One region of the Romboutsia sp. Marseille-P6047 genome, then DNA from elsewhere that is predicted to be linked to it. Evidence: riboswitches for the same ligand, from Rfam matches in the RefSeq annotation. Region 1 holds a riboswitch; the other holds the start of a gene.
What was found. Region 1 has a riboswitch for thiamine pyrophosphate ahead of EIH23_RS10455 (MTH1187 family thiamine-binding protein). Riboswitches for the same ligand answer to the same signal wherever they lie in the genome.

Region 1 (11,357 bases):
TTGATTATGCAATATCAAAAAGAATACCTAAAATTATAGCAATAGTTTTAGGTGGTGGATGTATTGCATTTACAACAGTAGTTTTTCAAACTATAACCAATAATCAAATACTAACACCTAGTGTACTAGGATTGGACTCATTGTATGTATTAGTACAAACAATAATTGTATTTGCATTTGGATCAACGAGTATATTTATAGTTAATAAAAGTTATAACTTTGTGATAAATGTGGTTATAATGGTGGGAGCATCAATACTTTTATATAAAATATTATTTGAAAAAGGAAAAAATGATATATTTTTCTTATTGCTTGTAGGTATGATATTTGGAACTTTATTTAAAAGTGGTTCTTCATTTATGCAAATGGTAATAGATCCAAATGAATTTTTAGCTTTACAAAGTAGTATGATAGCTAGTTTAAATAATATTAACACAGACGTACTTATGATATCGATGATAATGATTATTGCTATAGTACCATTTATATATGATGATATAAAGTATTTAGATGTATTATCTTTGGGAAGAGAACAAGCAATAAATCTAGGCGTTGATTATGATTCATTAGTAAAAAAGATGATAATAGTGATTTCAGTACTAGTATCTATATCAACAGCTCTTATAGGGCCAATGACATTCTTAGGATTAATAGTTGCTAACGTTGCAAGAGAAGGTCTTAAGACTTACAAGCACAAATACTTAATTATAGGTTCAACTTTAATAAGTATGATAACTCTTGTGGGAGGTCAATTCTTTGTACAACATATATTTAGTTTTAACACAACTTTAAGTGTAATAATAAACTTTATAGGTGGTATTTACTTTATACAGCTTTTATTGAAGGAGAGTAAATAGATGATAGAAATAAAAAATATTTTAAAAAAATATAAAGATAGAAATGTTGTAGATAATGTTTCTTTCAATATAGAAAAAGGTAAAATAACTTCATTTATAGGTCCAAATGGAGCTGGTAAAAGTACAGTTTTAGGAATAGTTACTAGACTTATAAGTGGCGATGGTGGAGAGGTAGTTATTGAGGGTAAAAACTTAAGTGATTATCACACTAAAGAATTAGCAAAAAAAATAGCTATACTTAAACAATCAAATAATATAAGCTTAAAACTTACAATAAGAGAATTAGTTGGATTTGGAAGATTTCCACATAGTCAAGGAAACTTAAATGCTGAAGATGAAAAATATATTGATGAAGCTATAGAATATATGAAATTAACTGATATACAAGATAAGTACTTAGACGAATTAAGTGGAGGACAAAGACAAAGGGCATATATAGCTATGGTTATAGCTCAGAACACAGAGTATATATTACTTGATGAGCCTTTAAATAATTTAGATATGTCTCATTCAGTTCAAATGATGAAAGTTCTTAGAAATCTTTGTGATGATTTGGGTAAAACTATCGTATTAGTCATGCATGACATAAACTTTGCATCATGCTATTCTGATAATATAGTTGCACTTAAAAATGGTAGGATTGAAAAAGTTGGAAAAACAGAAGAGATAGTTCAAAAAGAAGTACTTGAAGACATATATGAAATGAATTTTGATATAAAAGAGATAAATGGAAATAAAATATGTGTTTACTTTTAATAATATAGGGCAATCTTAGTAAGATTGTCCTATAAAAAGAAAAATAATTGAGAATGATTTTAAATACTGAATTAGAAGTAAACTCAATATACAATAAATTTATATAAAGAGAGGGAGATATTATGAATAAAAAAGCAGCAATAATAGCAGGAGTTGCAATAATAGGACTAGTAGGAGCATTTGCATTAACTAAAAATAAAAATAATGTTACTCCAGATACAAATGTAGCAGCAGAAAGTACAATGACAATAACTCATGACTTAGGAGAAACAACAGTAGAAAAAAATCCTGAAAGAGTAGTAGTATTCGATATACCTACTTTAGATACAATGGAAGTTTTAGGAATAGACAATGTTGTTGGAGTTCCAACATCAACGTATCCAGAAAACTTATCAAAATATGACTCAGATGAATATGCAAAAGTTGGTACAGTTAAAGAAGTAGATTTAGAAGCTATAAAATCAGCAGATCCAGATTTAATAATAATAGGTGGAAGACAAGCAGATTATTATGATCAATTAAGTGAGATAGCACCAACAATATCAGTATCAAAAGAAAATACTGATTATGTAGGAAGTGTGACTGAAAATATAAATACTATAGCTGAATTATTTGAGGTGGAAGATAAAGCTTCAGAAGAATTAGCAAAAGTAAAAGAAAGATTAAATGAAGTTAAAGAATTAGTTAATGGTAAAGAAGCATTAACTGTTATGGTGAATGAAGGAAACTTAAGTGTTTATAGTGAAAACTCAAGATATGCTTTATTATATCAAGGTCTTGGATTCAAAACAGCAGATGAAACGATAGAAGATTCAACTCATGGTCAAACAGTTACATTTGAATACTTAGCTGAACAAAATCCAGAATACTTAGTAGTTTTAGATAGAGGAGCTGCTACAGGAGGAGAGTCAACAGCTGAAACAGTATTAGATAATGACATAGTTAAGTCTACTGATGCATATAAAAACGGAAAAATAATATATTTAGATGCATATACTTGGTATATAAATGATGGTGGTCTTAACTCTATAAATATAATGATAGATGATATAGCAAATAATATAAAATAATAAAATTACTTAAAAAGTCAGTTTTAAGTTTAAACTTAAAACTGACTTTATTTATAAAAATGGGAGATATAGTATGTTTATAGAAACTAAAAAATTTACAGTAAAAAAGGGTTATGCAGAAAACATAATTAATAAATTTTCAAGACCCAGAAATGAAGATGATACAAATGAAAGAAAAAAACCTCAAGGACTTATTGATGTTACAATAATGCAAAAGTTAAGAAAAGAAGAACATGAAGAAGTAATAGTTATGTTTAGATGGGAAAGTCAAGAAGATCATAAAAACTTTAAACTTAGCGATGCTCATAAAGAGGGTCATAAAAACAAAGGTGAAAAGCCAGACTTTATAATAAATGTAAGTGTAGATATGTATGATGTTAAGCATATAAATATGTAATTAAAAAGAGATGATTATTAGGAGTCATCTCTTTTATATTGTGTAGATTTATTTTAGTTGGGTAATAAGTATATGATATACTAATTTTATAACAAAAATATATAATCATAGATAGGAGGAGTTAGTATGATAAAAGATTTTATAAAATATTATGAACCATACAAGAAGCTTTTTTTCTTAGATCTTTTAGCTGCATTTTTATTTTCAGCATGTAATTTAGTTTATCCAATGATAACTAGAGATATTATGAATGATGTTGTACCCAATAAAGATTTAAGAATGTTAATTATATTTGGTATAATACTTGCAGTTATATTTATTTTCAAGGCAATATTAAATCATTTTATGCAATACTGGGGGCATGTGGTTGGAGTTAGAATGCAAGGGGATATGAGAAATTATGTATTTACTCACTTACAAAAGTTACCTAATTCTTATTTTGATAATAATAAGACAGGTGTTACTATGTCTAGAATAATTAATGACTTAATGGAAGTATCAGAGCTAGCCCATCATGGACCAGAAGATTTATTTATATCAGGAGTTATGCTTATTGGTTCTTTCTTTATACTTTTAAATATAAATGTAGGGTTAACTATTATTATATTTGCAATACTACCACTATTAGTGTGGTTCGCAATTGCACAGAGAAAAAGAATGAATAAAGCATTTATGGAAACAAGAGTAAAGACTGGGGATGTTAATGCTACTTTAGAAAATAGTATAGCAGGGATGAAAGTTACTAAGTCTTTTTGTAATGAGAAAGAAGAATTAAAGAAATTCAACAATAGTAATAGTATATTTAAGATTGCTAGAGAGTCTGCTTATAAAGTTATGGCAGATTATTTCTCAGGAATGAACTTATTTATGGATATACTTGAACTTATAGCATTAATAGCAGGAGGATATTTCGCTTATATAGGAAAGATAACTCTTGGAGATTTTACAGCATATTTATTATATGTAAAGATGTTTATTGAACCGATAAAAAAGCTTATTAACTTTACAGAACAATATCAAAGTGGTATGACAGGATTTGAAAGATTTATGGAAATTGTTAATGAAGAAACAGAAAAAGAAGCTGAAAATCCTATAGAGTTAAAAGATGTAAAAGGAGATATAAACATTGAAAATATATCTTTTACTTATGAAGATAAAAAAGAAGTATTAAAAGGATTAAATTTAAATATAGAAGCGGGAAAAACCGTAGCACTAGTTGGACCATCAGGTGGAGGAAAAACTACTTTATGTAGTTTAATACCAAGATTTTATGAATTTGAACAAGGTGATATAAAAATAGATGGAATAAGTGTTAAAGATGTAAGTTTAAAATCATTAAGAAAAAATATTGGAGTAGTTCAGCAAGATGTATTTTTATTTACGGGAACTATAAAAGATAATATTATTTGTGCTAAGCCAGAGGCCAATGAGGATGAGATTATAGAAGCTGCAAAAAAAGCTAGAATACATGAGTTTATTGAAAGTCTACCAGAAGGATACGATACTTATATAGGAGAAAGAGGTGTTAAATTATCTGGAGGGCAAAAGCAAAGAATTTCTATATCAAGGATATTCTTAAAGAATCCACCAATAATTATACTTGATGAAGCAACTTCAGCTCTTGATAATGTTACTGAAAGAGAAATTCAAGCATCTTTAGAAGAGTTAAGTAAAGATAGAACTAATTTAGTAGTAGCTCATAGATTATCTACTGTAAGAAATGCTGATGAAATTGTTGTTTTAACTAATAATGGAATTGCAGAAAGAGGAACTCATGAAGAATTAATAAATAAAGGTGGAGTTTATAGTAAACTTCATAGATAATTATAATAAAGCTAGCAAAATTTGCTAGCTTTATTATTTGAAAGACTTAAAAATATATTTAAATTAGGATAGACTTTTGTTAAAAAATAATATAAAGTTTAGGAATATTGATTTAGACTAAAGATATATCATAAAAATAAAGGAGGTGCTAGATGTATATAGATTTCCATAATCATATAGATTTTTATAGTAAGGATAAAGTCAATGAAGTAATAAATATTATAAATAAAGAAAAAATAATAACTATAGCTTGTGCAATGGATGAAAAAAGTTATATAGAAAATATTGGATACTCAAATAAAAGTGATTATATAATACCTATATTTGGTATACATCCTAGTAAAGTTAAAAATAATAAATTTAATTTTGATAAAATAGAAAATTATATAAAATATGCCCCTTTGATCGGAGAAATAGGCCTTGATTTTTATTGGGTAGAAGAAAAAGAAACTTATTTAAATCAAATTGAGGTATTTGAGTATTTTTTACAAACTGCTAAAAAATATAATAAATATATAAATGTACACACTAAGGGGGCAGAGGAATTAGTATTAGATTATATAAAAAAGTATGATGTGTCAGAACAAACTATAATACATTGGTACTCAGGAGAAGAAAAAACTTTAGAAAAGTTAATAGATATAAAGTGTTTGTTTACTGGAAGTGTTGATTTAGGGTACAGCGATAAAACTAATGAGATAATAAAGAAAATTCCAATAAACCAATTATTAGCAGAAACTGATGGACCAACTGCATTACAGTGGGTAAATAATATTTATGGAATGCCAGATGAAATAAAGAAAGTATATAAAAAAATAAGTGATATTAAAAATGTTGAAGTTGAAGAATTTAAAGAGCACTGTAGCAAAATACTAAAAGAAATAACAAATTTTAACAAAAAGTAGCGCAAGTTATTAAAGAATGATACAATTAATATAGAAAATAAAAAATACATACAGGGGAGCTAATTTGCTGAGAGGAGATTAAAATCTCGACCCTTAACCTGATTTGGGTAATGCCAACGTAGGTAGGATGTTAATTATAGTGATTAATAATATAAATTATTATATTTTATTATAAAAAGTCTTATCTTAATGATAGGACTTTTTTTATTAAAAATTAAAAGGAGGAAATAAAATGGTAATAGCAGATATAGCAGTAGTACCTTTAAGACCTTATAGAGGAGAAGAAGAAATGTATAAGGTTGTAGATGCATGTATAGAATGCATAGAAGAAAGTGGATTAAAATATGAAGTTGGTGCAAATAGTACAACTATAGAGGGAGATTTTGAAGACATCTTTAAAATAATTCAAAAGGTACATAAGTTACCTTTTGAACTTGGGTGCGAAAGAGTTATAACTACTGTTAGGATAGACGAGAAAGCAGGAGGAATAACAATTGAAGACAAGCTTAAAAATCATAGACAAAAGTAAAAATTATATCTACCCAATATTAACATTTATAACAATATTAATTATTTGGCAATTAGTTGTTGAATACAAAGAGATACCTCAATACATACTGCCAACGCCAATAGATATTATTAACGTATTTATTAATGACTATCAAGTTTTATTTGCTAATATAAAAGTTACTTTATATGAATCTATATGTGGTTTCATTTTGGCTTTAGTTAGTGCAATGTTTTTAGGAGTAATTATGGACTTTGTAAGTATAATAAGAAAATGCTTATACCCTATATTATTAGTTTCCCAAACTATTCCAACTATAACCATTGCACCACTTTTAATAATCTGGTTTGGATTTGATACTTTACCTAAAATATTAATGGTCAATTTAACTTGTTTCTTTCCAATACTTATAAACTTTGTAGATGGATTAGAAAATATAGATAAAGATTATCTAAATCTATTTGAAACTATGAAAAGTACAAAATTAAAAACTTTTATTCATTTAAAACTTCCAATGTCTTTAGATAAATTATTTTCAGGAGTGAAAATATCAGCAACATACATGGTTGTATCAGCAACTGTTGCAGAGTGGCTTGGAGGAACAGAAGGTTTAGGAGTATACATGGTAAGGTCAAAAAGTGCATATGCACTTGATAAGGTATTCGCATCAACAATTATAGTTGTAATACTTAGTTTAATATTCGTGGGAATAGTAGATATATTAAGAAAAGTAATAATAAGACATAAATAATCAGGAGGAGATAAGATGAAATTAAAAAGAATGATGTCACTAGCTTTAATTAGTACATTAAGTTTAGGAGTACTTTCAGGTTGTACAAAAAATAAAGAAGCAAAAAGTGAAAATGAATTACAAGATGTTACGATGGTCTTAGACTGGACACCTAATACTAATCATACTGGATTATATGTAGCGTTGGAAAAAGGTTACTTTAAAGACGAAGGATTAAATGTAAAAATAGTTCAACCATCTGATGGTGGATCAGCTACTTTAGTTGCAACTGGAAAAGCGGATTTTGGGATTAGTTATCAAGAAGAAGTTACTTATGCTAAGACAAGTAAAGATCCATTACCAATAAAAGCAATAGCAACAGTTATACAACATAATACATCAGGGTTTGCATCTTTAAAGAGTAAAAATATAACTTCACCAAAAGACTTTGAAGGAAAAACTTATGGAGGATGGGGATCTCCATCAGAAGATGCAATACTTGATGCTGTTATGAAAAAAGAAAATGTAGACTTTTCTAAACTAAAAGTTTTAGATGTTGGAGAAGATGATTTCTTTACAGCAGTAAATAACAGTGTAGATATGATGTGGATATTTGAAGGTTGGACAGCAATAGAAGCTAAGCAAAAAGGTATAGATTTAAATTATATATCATTAAGAGATTTAGATGAAAGATTAGATTATTATACTCCAGTTATAATATCTAATGAAACTATATTAAGTGAAAATCCAGAACTAGCTAAAAAGTTTTTAAATGCTACATCAAAAGGATATAATTATGCTGTAGAAAATCCAGAAGAATCAGCAAAAATCTTAGTAAAGCATGCATCTGAAATAGATGAAACCTTAGCTATAGAAAGTCAAAAATTCTTAGCAAATGAATATATAAGTGATGCAAGTAGATGGGGAGAAATGAAGGATAGTGTATGGAATAATTACACAGAATTTTTAAGAGAGTACAATTTAATAGAAAAGGATTTGAAAGCAAGTGATGCATATACCAATGAATTCTTACCAGAATAACAAAGCAAAGCTAATATTAAAAAATGTAAGTAAGAGTTATGATAATTTATTAATATTAAAAAATATAAGCATAGATATAAAAGAAGGGGAATTGATTACTTTATTAGGTCCAAGTGGAAGTGGTAAAAGTACAATATTTAATATAATAACAGGTATTACTAAAATGGATAGTGGAGATATGCACATAGATGGTAAAATAAGTTATATGCAACAAAAGGATTTATTATTGCCATATAAGAACATTATTGACAATGTATCTATTCCCTTAATTATTAATAAGAATAAAAAAGGTCAGGCCAGAAATATAGTGAAACCTTATTTTAAAGAATTTGGTTTAGAAGGGTATGAGTTTAAGTTTCCCAGTGAATTATCTGGTGGAATGAAGCAAAGGGCTAACTTTTTAAGAACTTTTATAAATAGTAAAGATTTAATGTTGTTAGATGAACCGTTTGGAGCACTTGATTCTATAACTAAGTCGAATATGCAAAAGTGGCTACTTAATGTTAGAAAAAAGTTTAACTCAACAATTATGCTTATAACTCATGATATAGAAGAAGCAATCACTTTATCTGATAGGATATACGTTATTTCTGAAAAGCCAGCAAGTATTAAAGCTGAATTTATATTAAATAATAAAAATAAATATAAGTTTGGCAGTGATGATTATATAAAATTAAAAAAAGATATATTGAATTTACTTTAGAAAATAGCTTAGATATATAGTTGTATATCTAAGCTATTTTTATTAAAAGAGTAATGTGAGAATATTAAAGTGTAAAAATGGATAAATTATACTTGTCAATATCATTCAAAGTTTCAGGAGGCATTTATGGACAATAATAAAAATAGAATGAAAGACAGACCAAAATCTAATGCAGAATTAAGAAAAATGTATTTCGAGCATGGCTCTGAAATCGGAGTAAAAGATGGCGAAAAAATAGGGGCAAGAAATTGCGGCACTAATAAAACTAAGAGTGAAAAACTATATCACAAAGTGAAAAAAGATGATTAATCAACCTAAATAAGAAGTGGCAATATAGCTACTTCTTATTTTTTTATAAAAGTATTTTTATTATATAATTGAAGTACTATAATGGAATTAAACAAGTACTTTAAATAAGGAGAAATTTAAATGAATATAAATAATATAGAAAATACAATAGATTTAAGAAAGAAAATAATAGAAAAATCATCTGAATTATTTTTAACTCAAGGGTATAATAAGACTACAGTTAGAAAGATAGCAGATGATTGTGGAATAGGAAGAGGACATCTATACTATTATTTTAAAAAGAAAGAAGATATACTACTTTTTATATACAGAGATTTTTTAGAAAAAATATATGAGTATATAAATAATAATAATGATATTGGCAGTAATACTATGGTTAGATATGCAGTTAGTCAGTATTTATATACATATATAATAGTAAGTTCACATTCATTATTTAGAATATATATAGAAGCATCTAAGGTAGACGTAATAAGAAAAGAATATGTGAGTATATTGATAGACTTATTTAATAAAAAAGGATTAAATAAAGAATTTGAATTTGATGAAGAAGATATATACTTAAGTATGACTATTGGATGTGCAGGAGAAAGTGAACTTCTAAATAGGTATTATGAGAAAGATTGTAGTTTAACTTTAGATGATATAGTAAATAGTACAATAATGACTAGATTATTACTACTTAACATTGATTATAATAAAATTAATAATATAATAGAAGAAGCTATAAAAATAATCAATAATTTAGACCTAGATAATATCAAAAGTATAAGTGAAATAAAAACATTTTGGTCTAAATATATACAGTAAAAGAGAGGTAAAAGTATGATTAAAGAATTACTAATAGGAAGCTCCCTTCTATTAGGAGGATACACTTTTTTTAGATTTGAGAATAAATCATTAGAGAAAGTGGAATATTTTATAGAAAATGAAAAAATTCCAAGGGAGTTTGATAACTTTAATATAGTTCAAATTAGTGATTTACATAATATGAAATTTGGAGAGAATAATTGTAAGCTGTTACAATATGTAGACGAATTGTGTCCAGATATCATAGTAATAACAGGAGATTTAGTAGATGGAGAAAAATCAAATTTTAATGTTGCTCTTAATTTAATAGATGATCTATCTAAGAAGTATAAAGTATATCATATAATAGGAAATCATGAACAAAAGGCTTTAATAAAGAGGTATAGAGATAAGTATAAAGAGTATTTTAGTGAATTAGGTAAGAAAAATATTATAAATTTAAATAATGAACATATTGAGATAAATCGTGGAAATAGTAGCATAAATTTATATGGATTAGTAGTTCCACTAAGTTGTTATAGATACTTATTTGAGAAAAAAGATAATATTAATATAGATAAAAAATATGTTGAAAAATTACTAGGACCTATAAATAAAGGTAAGTATAATATATTATTAGCTCATACTCCTTTTTATTTTAATGAATACGCAAAATGGGGTGCAGATTTAATTCTAGCTGGGCATGTCCATGGAGGAATAATAAGGTTGCCTTTTTTAGGTGGATTGCTATCTCCAAATAGAGAATTTTTTCCTAAGTATGACTTAGGGAAATATGAGTATAATAATTCAGAAATGGTATTAACTAAAGGACTAGGAGGTTCAAAAGTGTTAGTTAGAGTAAACTGTAGACCAGAGTTAGTCAAAATAATACTTAAGAGTAAAGAATAAAAAGTTTATTAAATAATAAAATTAAATAATAAAATTTGAAAATAGAAATTGATAATAAAAGGATATAATGGTGAGTATATATAGAATAGTAAAGCGATGAATTAAGATAGAATTCATCGCTTTACTTTATTATAGAATACATTTTATTAAATTTGTATAATGACATTAAGTTAGGGGTGAAATACAATGTATTTATAAATTACTTAGGCATGCCTAAAATAGGAGGGAGAAATATGTACAGGTTAGCAAAACAGATAGCTAGTCATAGAAAACTTATAATATTCATAGCTTTAATTTTATTAATTCCATCATTATTTGGATATATAAAAACAAATATAAACTATGATATATTAAGTTACTTGCCAGATAGTAGTTCAACTATAAAAGCTGAAAAAATATTAAAAGAAGATTTTGGATCAGGGTCACTATCTATGCTTATTGTAGAAGGTATGGAAGATAAAGACGTTGCAAAATTAAAAGAAAAAGTTTCAAAAGTTGATGGTGTAAATAGTGTATTATGGATAGATGATTTTATGGACTTATCAGTACCTAAGGAAAT
Region 2 (11,357 bases), on a different contig from region 1:
TAAATGTAAATTTACTTGATTTCTTTGAGGGTTGGAATTATATAACAGTTACAGATCAAATGAGAGAAGTTGTAGCCAATTTACCAAAACTTGATAAAAAGATAGAGTATTTACATGGCGGTGCTTATGACTATAAAGGAAATGGATTCGATGAAAATTTAAAAATAGAAGTAAGTTCTAAATTAAATGAAGAAAATGCAACTAATACTTTATCATTTACTATAGATAGTGAAAATAGTGATGATTTACTAGGATATGAAATTTTAAAAGACAATGAAGTTATAGGATTTACAAGAGGTAATAACTTTGTAGTTAAAAGTGTTGATGTAAATGAAAATACAATATATGAAGTAGTTGCATATGCAAAAGATTTATCAACAGCAAAAGGTGTAAGTGTAAAAGCATTTTCACCAATATTAAGTGTACAACAAGATAATATGATGGTTAGCTTAAATAGCCAATTTAATGCAGAAGATTTTGCAAAGGCATTAAATTATAAGGGTGAGGATATAAGCTCTAATATAATAATAGAAAGTAATGTTAATACAAGTAAAAAAGGTAATTATCAAGTTAAGTATACTTTAGTAGATAATGAAGTAGAACTTTCTAAAACTGTTGATATAGAAGTAGTAAGCTCATTTGATTATTTATCTGATAGTGATTGGGAAAGTGTAGAAACTCAGCATGGAACACCAAGAAGAAATAGCAATCTAAAAGGTAGAGTAAATGGAGAAATAAAAGCATTTGATAAAGGGATAGGAATACATGCAAATGGTAAGGTTGTTTATAATTTAGAAGGAAAAAATTATGATACATTTGAAGCACTTGTAGGTGTTGACGGAACAATAGCAGCACAAGATAATTCAAGTATAACATTTAAAGTTGTAGCAGATGAACAAACAGTAGCAACTACAAGAGTCTTAAAGTATAGTGATAATATGGTTTATATAAGTGTACCAGTAAGTGGTATTAGTAAATTAGAAATACAAGTTAATAATGGTGGAAATGGAAATACATCAGACTATGGTGTAATAATTAATCCAAAATTAAGTAATAACAATATGAAACCAAGTATAGATATATCTAAGACTTCTGATATTGTAAAATTAGGACAAGAGTATGATTTAACAGAAGGTGTAACTGCTAGTGATATTGAAGATGGAGAGTTAACAAAAGCTATAAATATTAATTCTAATGGCTTTACAACTAATAAAACTGGAAGATACATTATTGAATATACAGTAACGGATAGTGATAATAATACTACGACTGTTAGTAAAAACATAGTAGTGTATAGTGATGTAGTTTATGCTAGTAATACAGATTGGCAATCTGCAACAACTGATTGGCAAAGTGTAAGAAAAGATAAATCAAGTTCTAATGGAACTATAAAAGTTGGTATTGATGGACAAACTAAAGAATTTGAAAAAGGAATAGGAACACATGCTAATTCTACAATAATTTATAATGTAGAAGGTAAAGGATATGAATACTTTGAAACACTTGTAGGTATTGATAGAAATATATCACAACAAAATAACTCAAGTGTAATATTCCAAATATTTGCTGATGGAGAAAAAGTATTCGATAGTGGTTTAATGAAATGGAGCGATAATGCTAAACTAGCTAGAATAAAATTAGATGGAGTTAGTGAGTTAAAGTTAGTAGCTAATAATGGTGGTAATGGAAATACATCAGACCACGCTAACTTTGCAGATGCAAAATTCTTAATAACAAATTCTAAACCTACGATAGATATAGCTAGTGAGGGGATAACTACAAAGCTTGGTGTAGAAGTAAGCTTAGATAGTGAATACAGTGCAACTGATGCAGAAGATGGAGACTTAACTAATAAAGTAGTAGTAGAAGATAATGTTAACTTCAATAAAGCTGGTAAATACGAACAAACTTTCACAGTTACAGATTCAGATGGAAATACAACTATAAAAACTAGATATATAAAAGTAGTAGATATGAATGATACTACATATATAAGTGATATAGACTGGACATCAGCTCAAATAGGTTGGAATACAATTAAAAAAGATAAGGCAGTAAGTGGAAATGCCTTAAGGCTTACTGATGAAAGTGGAAGAGAGGTTTCTTATGAAAAAGGAATTGGTACTCATTCTACATCTACTATAAAATATGATTTAACTAATGATGATTATGGATATTTCACTAGTTTTGTTGGAGTAGATAGAACAATGTATGGAAGTGTTGGTTCAGTAACATTTGAAATTTACTTAGATAATGAAAAAGTATACGATAGTGGATTAATGAGCTCAAGAGATGCTCAAAAATATGTTGAAATAAATCTTAAGGATGCTAAAGAATTAAAACTTGTAGTAACTGATGGAAAAAATGGGAATGGATCAGACCATGCTAACTTTGCAGATGCGAAGCTTCATTTTGCAAATTCAGAAAGTGTAGAAGTAAATAGAGTAAACCTTGATGAATTAATTGAAAATGTAAATAGTATAAATGAGGCTAATTATACAATAGAAAGTTATAAGGTAGTAAAAGATACATTAGCTGTAGTAGAAAATTCATTAAATGATGGTTATAATCAAGTAGAGATAGATGAATTATATAACACTTTAAAAGAAGCTTATGATAATTTAGTTTCATTAATAAATTGGAATGATCTTATAGATGCTATAGAAAATAATAATGAATATAATGAGTTAAATTATTATAAAGATGTAATGGAAAGTCATAAGAATTTAATTAATGAAGCTAGAAATATGATAGAAGAAAATCAATCTACACAAGAAGAAATAGATTCTATGTGCAATAGAATATTAGAATCATCTAAAAACTTAGTTGCTAGAGAAAATAAAATAGCTCTTAATAAAGCTATAGAAAAAGCAGAGTCTATAGAAAATGTTAATTATAATTCTATTAGGTGGAAAAATTTACAAGATGCTTTGGTAGATGCAAAAGTAATTTATAATGATGTAAATGCAAGTGATATAGATGTAGAATCATTTACTTTCTTAATGAACTACTTAATAGATGAATTAAAGTAAATATTTAAGAATAAAATTGCTGGAATATAAATTTTCAGCAATTTTATTTTTTATATATATTTGTTATAATAATTAATAAATAAAAATGAATTAGGAGGATGTTATGGCAGGGAATATATTTGGAAAAATGGCAGCAGATACATTAGGCTTATCTGATATAGGTAAGATAATAGATCCAAAGGATTTTAACAAAGTTGATGGTGATGATTATATAATGAACGAAGATGGAGAAAAGATATACTTCGTTATAAAATCAAAGTCAGATGAGTATGTATTTACAAATAGAGGACTAATTCATGTAGATGGAGCATCTGCAGTAAGCAAAAAAAGAGTAGTAAAAAGACATGAGTTTAGAAGTGAAAATGTGCACTCAGTAACTTTAGAAACAGCTGGAACAGTAGACTTAGATGTTGAAATAAAATTTAGTTTTGGAAGTGAACACTTTAGTATAGATGTAGATAAAAAACAAATAGAGCAATTAAAAGATTTGTATAAAGCTTTATTTGAAATTGGAACAGTTCAAAATAGAAATAATCAATCATATGAATATGGTATGAATAGTTTAAACATGGCTAATGAATCTATAAAAAGAGCTCATATAGATGGAAATATAGCTACAATGATTGAAGAAGTAACAAGATTTAATTTTAATTGGATGCAAAATGTTAAGGATACTTATAATAACAAAGACTTTGGATATGTTTTTGAAAAATATATAAATAACTAATAAATTAAGTGCATTATATGCAAATTATCACAAATAGATGTTGCAATCATAATATATATAAAGATATATAGGAAGTAACATCATGAAAATAAGATTAGACATGAATACATCATATATAAGAGTATTACATGCGGCACCAAATGCACCAGCTGTAGATGTATATGCAGGAGATATGATATTATTTAGCAATTTAACATTTGAACAATTCTCATCATATATACCAGTGCCACAAGGAAGTTATACTATCAATGTTTATATTGCGGGAACAGAAGAAAATCCAGTAATTAGTCAAAATGTAGATGTACCGGGTGGCAGTATGATAACTGTAGCAGCAACAGGTAACTTAAATAATCTAACATTAGTTCCATATATAGAATCAAATCCAAGAAACCTTCAAGATGGAAAATCAAGAGTAAGGGCTATACATTTATCACCAAATGCACCAGAAGTTGATATATATGTAAATGGAAATGAAATGTTTAGTGACGTGGAATTTAGAGAAGCTACAGATTATATATATGTTAATTATGGGGAATATAGGATAGAAGTTAAGGTAGCTAATACTGATAATATAGTTTTAAGTAGCAATGTAAATTTAAAAGATAGAAAGGTTTACTCATTGTATGTTTTAGGAGATGTACCGAATTTAACTTTAGTTCAGTCTTTGGATGGATGCACGTATATGTTGATGCAATAAATTTATTAGTATAAAAAAGGCATTTCTATTTATATAGAAATGCCTTTTCATATATATAAAACTTATAAATTTTTTATAAGTTTTATAATCTATCTAACATACCTTTTAACATACTAGCATGTCTAGCTTCATCTCTAGCAGCATGATCTATAAATGTATATAGTTCTTCAAGATCTGAATTCTTAGCTTTTTGAGCAAGCTCTGATTTATATTTATTAGAACCAACTTCACCTTTAATCATGTTTGATATATTAGTTTTAGTACAATCTGAAACTTTACCAAGAAGTTCAGCATATTGAGCAGCATGTTCAGCTTCTTCCCAAGCTATGACTTTAAGTACCTCAGCTATTTCTGCGTAACCTTGTCTTTGTGCAACTCTTGCCATAGCTAAGTATAAACCAACCTCAGCAGTTTCACTATTAAATTGTCCTTGTAAGCTTTGTTTAAATTCTTCATTATCTTTTACTAAACCAAGTTGATTTTCTTTTTCAAAATTTAATTTTTCCATGTTAAAAATATTCCTTTCAATAATAGTCTAAGCATATTTTTAACTTACACGTTTGAAAATATTCTATGATAATTTTGTAATATAAATCTATTTTATATATTCATTTAATATGTCTAAATTATATAATTAATAATTGACAATATAAAAAAATATATTACAATTAAATTATAAGTAAATAATTAATGCTAGGGGTGCCATTGGCTGAGAGGTTTATACCGACCCTTATTACCTGATCTGGTTAGTACCAGCGTAGGAAAGCAAGAGTAGATATTAATATAATAATCTAGTAAATTAATTAGAGAGTTATAATAATTTTGAATTTTGAAGCTATACCTAATCAGGTATAGCTTTTTTATTTATAATTCATTTATTTATTGAGGAGGTAAGGGAATGGTAAACACAATAATGTTAATTATATGTTTAATACCTATAGCTTATTATTTATTAAACATAAAGAAAATTAAGCTAGATACAAAAACAATGATAGTTGTATCTTTATTTGCTGCATGTAGCTTTATTTTATCTAAAATAAAACTAATCCAATATCCACAAGGAGGAGGTATTGAATTATTATCATCAGTGCCAATTTTAATGATTGGTTTACTTTATGGGCCTATTACTGGTATGACTTGTGGGTTAATTACAGGAATACTAGGTTTAATAGGTTCGGCATATATAATTCATCCAGCTCAATTTTTACTAGACTATATATTACCAACTATGTTACTTGGACTTAGTGGACTATTTGATTGTAATAAAAAGAGAAATATATTTATAGGATGCATATTAGCTGTGCTTTTAAAGCAACTTTCTCACATACTTTCAGGATGTATTTATTTTGCAGATTATGCATGGGAAGGATGGAATCCAGTTGCTTATTCAATAGTTTACAATTTATCAGGTACAGGATTAGAAGGATTGCTTAGTAGTATAGTTTTAGTTACAATGCCATTATCTAAAATTAAAAGAATGGCAAATATACAAACTATAACAAAAGAACATTTAGAAGAAAGTTATGATAAATAATTATAAATAAAAAAATCCAATAGTTAACCTATTGGATTTTTTTATTAATTTAGTATATATTTATTAATAATTAAGCTTGTTTAGTCTTAGATTTAAATTGTTTTTTTATAGTATTGAATCCTTCTATCATAAGAATAATAGCAAGAATTACTAAAAGTAAAGCTAGGATAGTACGTATATAACACCAGCCAAGTCCAGTACCGCCAGACATAATAGCTAGAACATTAGATTTAATAGTAAGCACTAAAGAAGTAACAGTTACTACAAGCATAAATACCATTGGTATAAAGAACATCTTATTGTTTCTACCGATATTACCAAGCCATGTAGCTATAGCAAGCAAACCAAGTGCAGCTAATAGTTGATTTGCAGCTCCAAATAAAGCCCATATATTTGCATATCCAGTAAGACCAAGACTTATACCTAATACAACAGTAATAAGTGTTGCTACATATGGATTTGTTATAGTCTTTTTAAATCCTGAAACATCATCTCTAGTTTCACCAGGGGCAAGCCAAAATTCTTGGAACATATAACGAGCAAGACGAGTTGCAGTATCTAATGAAGTTAGGCAGAAAACTGAAACTGTTAAAACTAATAAAGAGTATGCTATGTTATAAACATTAGAAAGGCCAGGGATTTTACTTAACATAGATGCTATGCCAGATGCGAATACTACTGTAGGAGTAACTGTTGTTCCAGTTGAATAATCTTTCCATATATATCCTACTGCGCATACAGAAATTAATGCTAGAGCACATTCTATTAACATAGAACCATAAGCTATAGGACGAGCGTCTGCTTCTTTATCTAATTGTTTTGCAGTAGTACCAGAAGCAACTAAAGAATGAAATCCGGATATAGCACCACAAGCAATTGTAATAAATAAAGCAGGGAATAAGTACCCAAGAGAAGTTCCAGTAGGAGCTATAGTATCAGTAAAACCAGTAAATGCAGGTATATCTAATGTTGGATGGCATCCTATAATCCCAACTATAGCAATGGCTATCATACCGTATAATAAAAATGAGCTTAAATAATCACGGGGTTGAAGTAAAATCCAAACTGGAGTTACAGATGCAATTAATATATATATACCAACTATAATCATCCAAGTATTTGAACTTAAGTAAATAGGATGGAAATTAAGACCTAAAGCTATACATATAATTATAGCTACAATGCCTATAACAGTTGAAACTCCTAAAGAAGCATTTCTTCTATAAACTAAAAATCCAAAAGCAATTGCTAATAATATAAACAAAAGAGATATCATAGCAGTAGAAGCATTAGCTGAGCTTGCAACATAATCAACAGCACCAGATTGAGTAAATGTAGCCTTAAAAGTATCTGCAACTATAGATGCAAATGCAGCAACAACTAATATTAGTGTTAAATAGGAGAATGTAAGAAATAGTTTTTTAGCCCTAGGACCTATATTTTGGCCTATAACTTCACCAATGGATTGACCTTTATGACGAATAGATGCAAATAAAGCACCAAAATCATGAGTAGCACCAAAGAATATTCCACCAATTAAAACCCAAAGTACTACAGGAACCCAACCAAACACAGCAGCTTGAATAGGTCCATTAATTGGCCCTGCACCAGCTATAGATGAAAAGTGATGACCAAGTAAAACTGGTGTTTTTGCAGGAACGTAGTCTATGCCATCTTCTAATTCATGAGATGGAGTTGTACGTTTTTCATCAATTCCCCACTGTTTAGCTAGCCATCTACCATAAGTAACATAGCCAACGAATAAAACTATAATTCCTAAAAATAAAATAAATAAAGCGTTCAAAAATTTTCCCCCTTTTACAAAAAATTATAGTTATTTATATAAATTTAATAACTATTTAAATGTAGAAAAATTCTGAAAATATAATTTAAAAAATATATTGAATAGTAAACTACACAACTTAAATATTTTTAGACAGTAAATTTTTAAAAAACTTAGTAGTATCTTTTCCAGACTTATTTCCATAAATTTTACTATCACTAATATTTAAGCAACAAGTACGAAAATCCATCCAACCATTAAAAGAGAACTTAAAATTTTTAAATATTTTACATTTTTTTATAAGTTTATCTACACCTTCTTCGCAAGAATTGCATACAAATAAAGTCGTAATATATGAATACATATGACCTGATTTGGGATTAATTAAACTCATACCATTTTCATAAGCATAATTCTTACACTTTATAAAAAGTTCTTTTGTTAAATTATCAACTTCAAAAATATAAACATATTCATTTGAGTCAGCTTCCCATAAGGTAGCTTTTTTTACTAATACATATTTTTGATTATGTACATGAAATTCACACTTAGCTACAAGTGGTATATGTGTATTAGTACATTTTTCGATATCATAATAAACATTATAACTTTGTAAGATTTTAGACACAACTTCATGTGTGTTTAGTAGTGATGACATGGTATACCTCCATTAAAAAGTTTAGCTTAATTATATTTAAACTCTATGATATATAAATAGATAAAAGACCTAATTAGGTAAAGATATAAAAAATCCTAAAAGTTCAAAGTGAACTTTTAGGATTTAGAATCATTTTCCATATTTTTTATACACTCACCAATTATTTTTATTCCTTTTTCTATATCATCTAAAGATAATCTAGAAAATCCTAGTCTTAAAGTATTATCACCATTATCATTAATAGAGAATATATCCCCAGGCATAAAAATAACACCTTTTTCATAACATTTATTTAATAAATCTCTAGATTTAATATTTTTAAGTTTAACAAAAATATGAAGACCACCATCACCAAGAATATAATCATGTGGAATATGTTTTAAGGCACACTCATAAGCAAAATTAAATTTATCACCATAAAACTTACGGACTTTTTTTATGTATTTTTCAAAACCGCCATTATGCAAATAATCATAAAGGATACCTTGATCTAAAAAAGAAACATGAATAGTTTTACATCTTTTTACACTTTCAAGTTTTGAAATAATGTTTTTATCAGCAAGTATCCATCCTATTCTAAGCCCAGGGAATAAAATTTTTGAAAAACTGCCTATATAAACAACTCCATTACTAAAATTATCAAGAGATGCAATAGGGAATATATGAGAACTAGAGTATAGAAGTTCCTCATTAAATCCATCTTCAATAATAGCAATATTATTATCTTTCATTAAATTATAAAATTTATACCTACTTTCAGGTGACATAACAGTTCCAGTAGGGTTATGATAAGAAGGCGTTATATAAGCAAATTTAATTTTATCTTTATATTTAGAAACTTTATTTTTTAGCATGTCAAAATCTAAGCCATTTTTATTTATGTCAACATTAATAAGATTTAAATTTAAAGCTCTCATAATTTTAAGTGTAGTATTATGAGTTGGGTTTTCACAAATTATATAATCTCCAGGAGATGTAAATGAAGATAGCATAATTTCTAATCCTTCTGTAAAGCCATTTGTTATGAGTATATCTTTATTAGAAGTATCGACTCCTTTATTATTCATATATTTTAATAAATAATCTATTAAAGGTTTATAACCTTGTGCGTATCCATAATTAAGAAGTTTATCTCCTTCAAGGGAAATTCTATTTAGAAAAGATTTCTTTAATTCATCTATATCAAACATAGAACCATCAGGAGAAATACTTTTAAAAGATATTAAGTCAGACCTCCAGGGAATTTCATTTTTTATAATGTCCATTTTATTTGCAGTTTTAGAATAACTATTTTCAAGCGAGTCCCAATTTATACACCAATTACCTTTAGGTATATTGACGTTTGAACTTACAAAAGTTCCTTTGCCAGAAACTGAATATATATATCCTTCAGATTTTAGTTCTTCATAAGCTAAAACTATAGAGTTTCTACTAACTTTAAGAAGTTGACTAAGCTCCCTTGTAGAAGGGAGCTTACTATTATCAGGTATAAGTCCTTTTAAAATCATATCTATTATATGATTTTTTATTTGTATATAAATTGGCTCATTGTCATCTATATTGAGATTAGAGAATAACAATTTATCACCTCAGTTTTATTAATAATTTAATGAAGCGACTTTACTGGGAGTTAAAGAGTATTCTATTATTTTATCTAATAAATCACTAAATCCAAGACCTTTAGCAGCTGCACTTTTAGGAATTAAGCTAGCTTTAGTAAGTCCAGGAAGTGTGTTTAACTCAAGTACATAAGGAACTCCATCATGTATAATCATATCAATTCTTACATAGGCTTTGCAATAGAAAATATCCCAGCATATTTGTGAAATTTCATTTATTTTATTTTGTAAGTTTTCTTCTAGATAAACTACTTCTTCTAAAGCACCATTATCATTATATTTTGCAGTATAATCAAAGAATTCAGAGTTAGCTTTTATTGATATAGTAGGGTAAACTTCATTATTAAGTACAAATGATGTATATTCTCCACCTGAAATGTATTCTTCTATAATTGCGTATTCATCAACTTCTAAAACTTTTTCTATAGCAGGCTTTACCTCTTCCTTTGAACGTACACAAAATGTTGCAACGCTAGAACCACCACTATTTGGTTTTATAAATACAGGATACTTGAAACTTTCTATTTTATCATAATCTATATTTTCACATGAATTAGTAACAAACCATTTAGCAGTTGGGATATTTGAATTTTTTAATATCTTTTTAGTAATATTTTTATCCATACACATCCCACTTGATAGAGGACCACATCCTGAATATGGTATACCTTTTGCGTGTAATATTGATTGTATACATCCATCTTCGCCAAATTTACCATGAAGTGCAATAAATGCAAAATCAATATCATTTGTAAGCTTTGTAAATATATCTTCTGTTTTATCTATAATAATTTTAACTACGTCATATTTATTTCTATCTAAACCATTAAAAACTTCATTACCTGAATTTAAAGAGACTTCTCTTTCTGAAGAGATACCTCCCATTATAACTGCTACTTTCATAAAACCACTCCTAATATATTTAAATTTTCTTTGAATATTAATTCTAAAGAATTTACTTTTCTTAGTTTTCTTAATTTTATTTATACCTAATTATATTAATATGTAGGTCATATCGAAAGTACCACTAGTTATTAAGTTTAAATATAGAGTGGTATATACTATAAAAATAAAATTTTATAACTTAAATTGTTGCAAGTATTTAAAAAGACATATATAATTTAATTGTAATTAATAAGGCGACATGGCCAAGTGGTAAGGCAGTGGACTGCAACTCCTTGATCCTCAGTTCGAATCTGGGTGTCGCCTCCAATAAAAATGTGGGCTTTTTCGAAAAATAATTTTGTTCAGGGGTCGGGCAGACATATATATTTTCTAGTCATGCAATTTAAGTGATGTTGCAAATG

Region 2: linked by a shared signal. The riboswitch ahead of thiT (energy-coupled thiamine transporter ThiT) and the one ahead of EIH23_RS10455 (MTH1187 family thiamine-binding protein) in region 1 are both predicted to bind thiamine pyrophosphate.

The regions. Positions count from the first base shown of each region.
Region 1 covers NZ_UWOT01000009.1:51,505-62,861, forward strand. The annotation lists gene EIH23_RS10425 (iron chelate uptake ABC transporter family permease subunit) at 1-857, shown strand, start outside; gene EIH23_RS10430 (iron ABC transporter ATP-binding protein) at 858-1,613, shown strand; gene EIH23_RS10435 (siderophore ABC transporter substrate-binding protein) at 1,736-2,683, shown strand; gene EIH23_RS10440 (antibiotic biosynthesis monooxygenase) at 2,757-3,080, shown strand; gene EIH23_RS10445 (ABC transporter ATP-binding protein) at 3,207-4,904, shown strand; gene EIH23_RS10450 (TatD family hydrolase) at 5,057-5,809, shown strand; TPP riboswitch at 5,852-5,951, shown strand; gene EIH23_RS10455 (MTH1187 family thiamine-binding protein) at 6,042-6,338, shown strand; gene EIH23_RS10460 (ABC transporter permease) at 6,304-7,068, shown strand; gene EIH23_RS10465 (ABC transporter substrate-binding protein) at 7,084-8,088, shown strand; gene EIH23_RS10470 (ABC transporter ATP-binding protein) at 8,057-8,791, shown strand; gene EIH23_RS10475 (hypothetical protein) at 8,918-9,100, shown strand; gene EIH23_RS10480 (TetR/AcrR family transcriptional regulator) at 9,221-9,910, shown strand; gene EIH23_RS10485 (metallophosphoesterase) at 9,926-10,798, shown strand; gene EIH23_RS10490 (efflux RND transporter permease subunit) at 11,032-11,357, shown strand, end outside.
Region 2 covers NZ_UWOT01000005.1:98,096-109,452, reverse strand. The annotation lists gene EIH23_RS06820 (NPCBM/NEW2 domain-containing protein) at 1-3,032, shown strand, start outside; gene EIH23_RS06815 (PH domain-containing protein) at 3,136-3,759, shown strand; gene EIH23_RS06810 (DUF4397 domain-containing protein) at 3,842-4,456, shown strand; gene EIH23_RS06805 (ferritin-like domain-containing protein) at 4,539-4,964, opposite strand; TPP riboswitch at 5,142-5,237, shown strand; gene thiT (energy-coupled thiamine transporter ThiT) at 5,355-5,990, shown strand; gene EIH23_RS06795 (carbon starvation CstA family protein) at 6,061-7,794, opposite strand; gene EIH23_RS06790 (hypothetical protein) at 7,913-8,431, opposite strand; gene pdxR (MocR-like pyridoxine biosynthesis transcription factor PdxR) at 8,548-10,011, opposite strand; gene EIH23_RS06780 (D-alanine--D-alanine ligase) at 10,030-10,953, opposite strand; tRNA gene EIH23_RS06775 (tRNA-Cys) at 11,189-11,262, shown strand.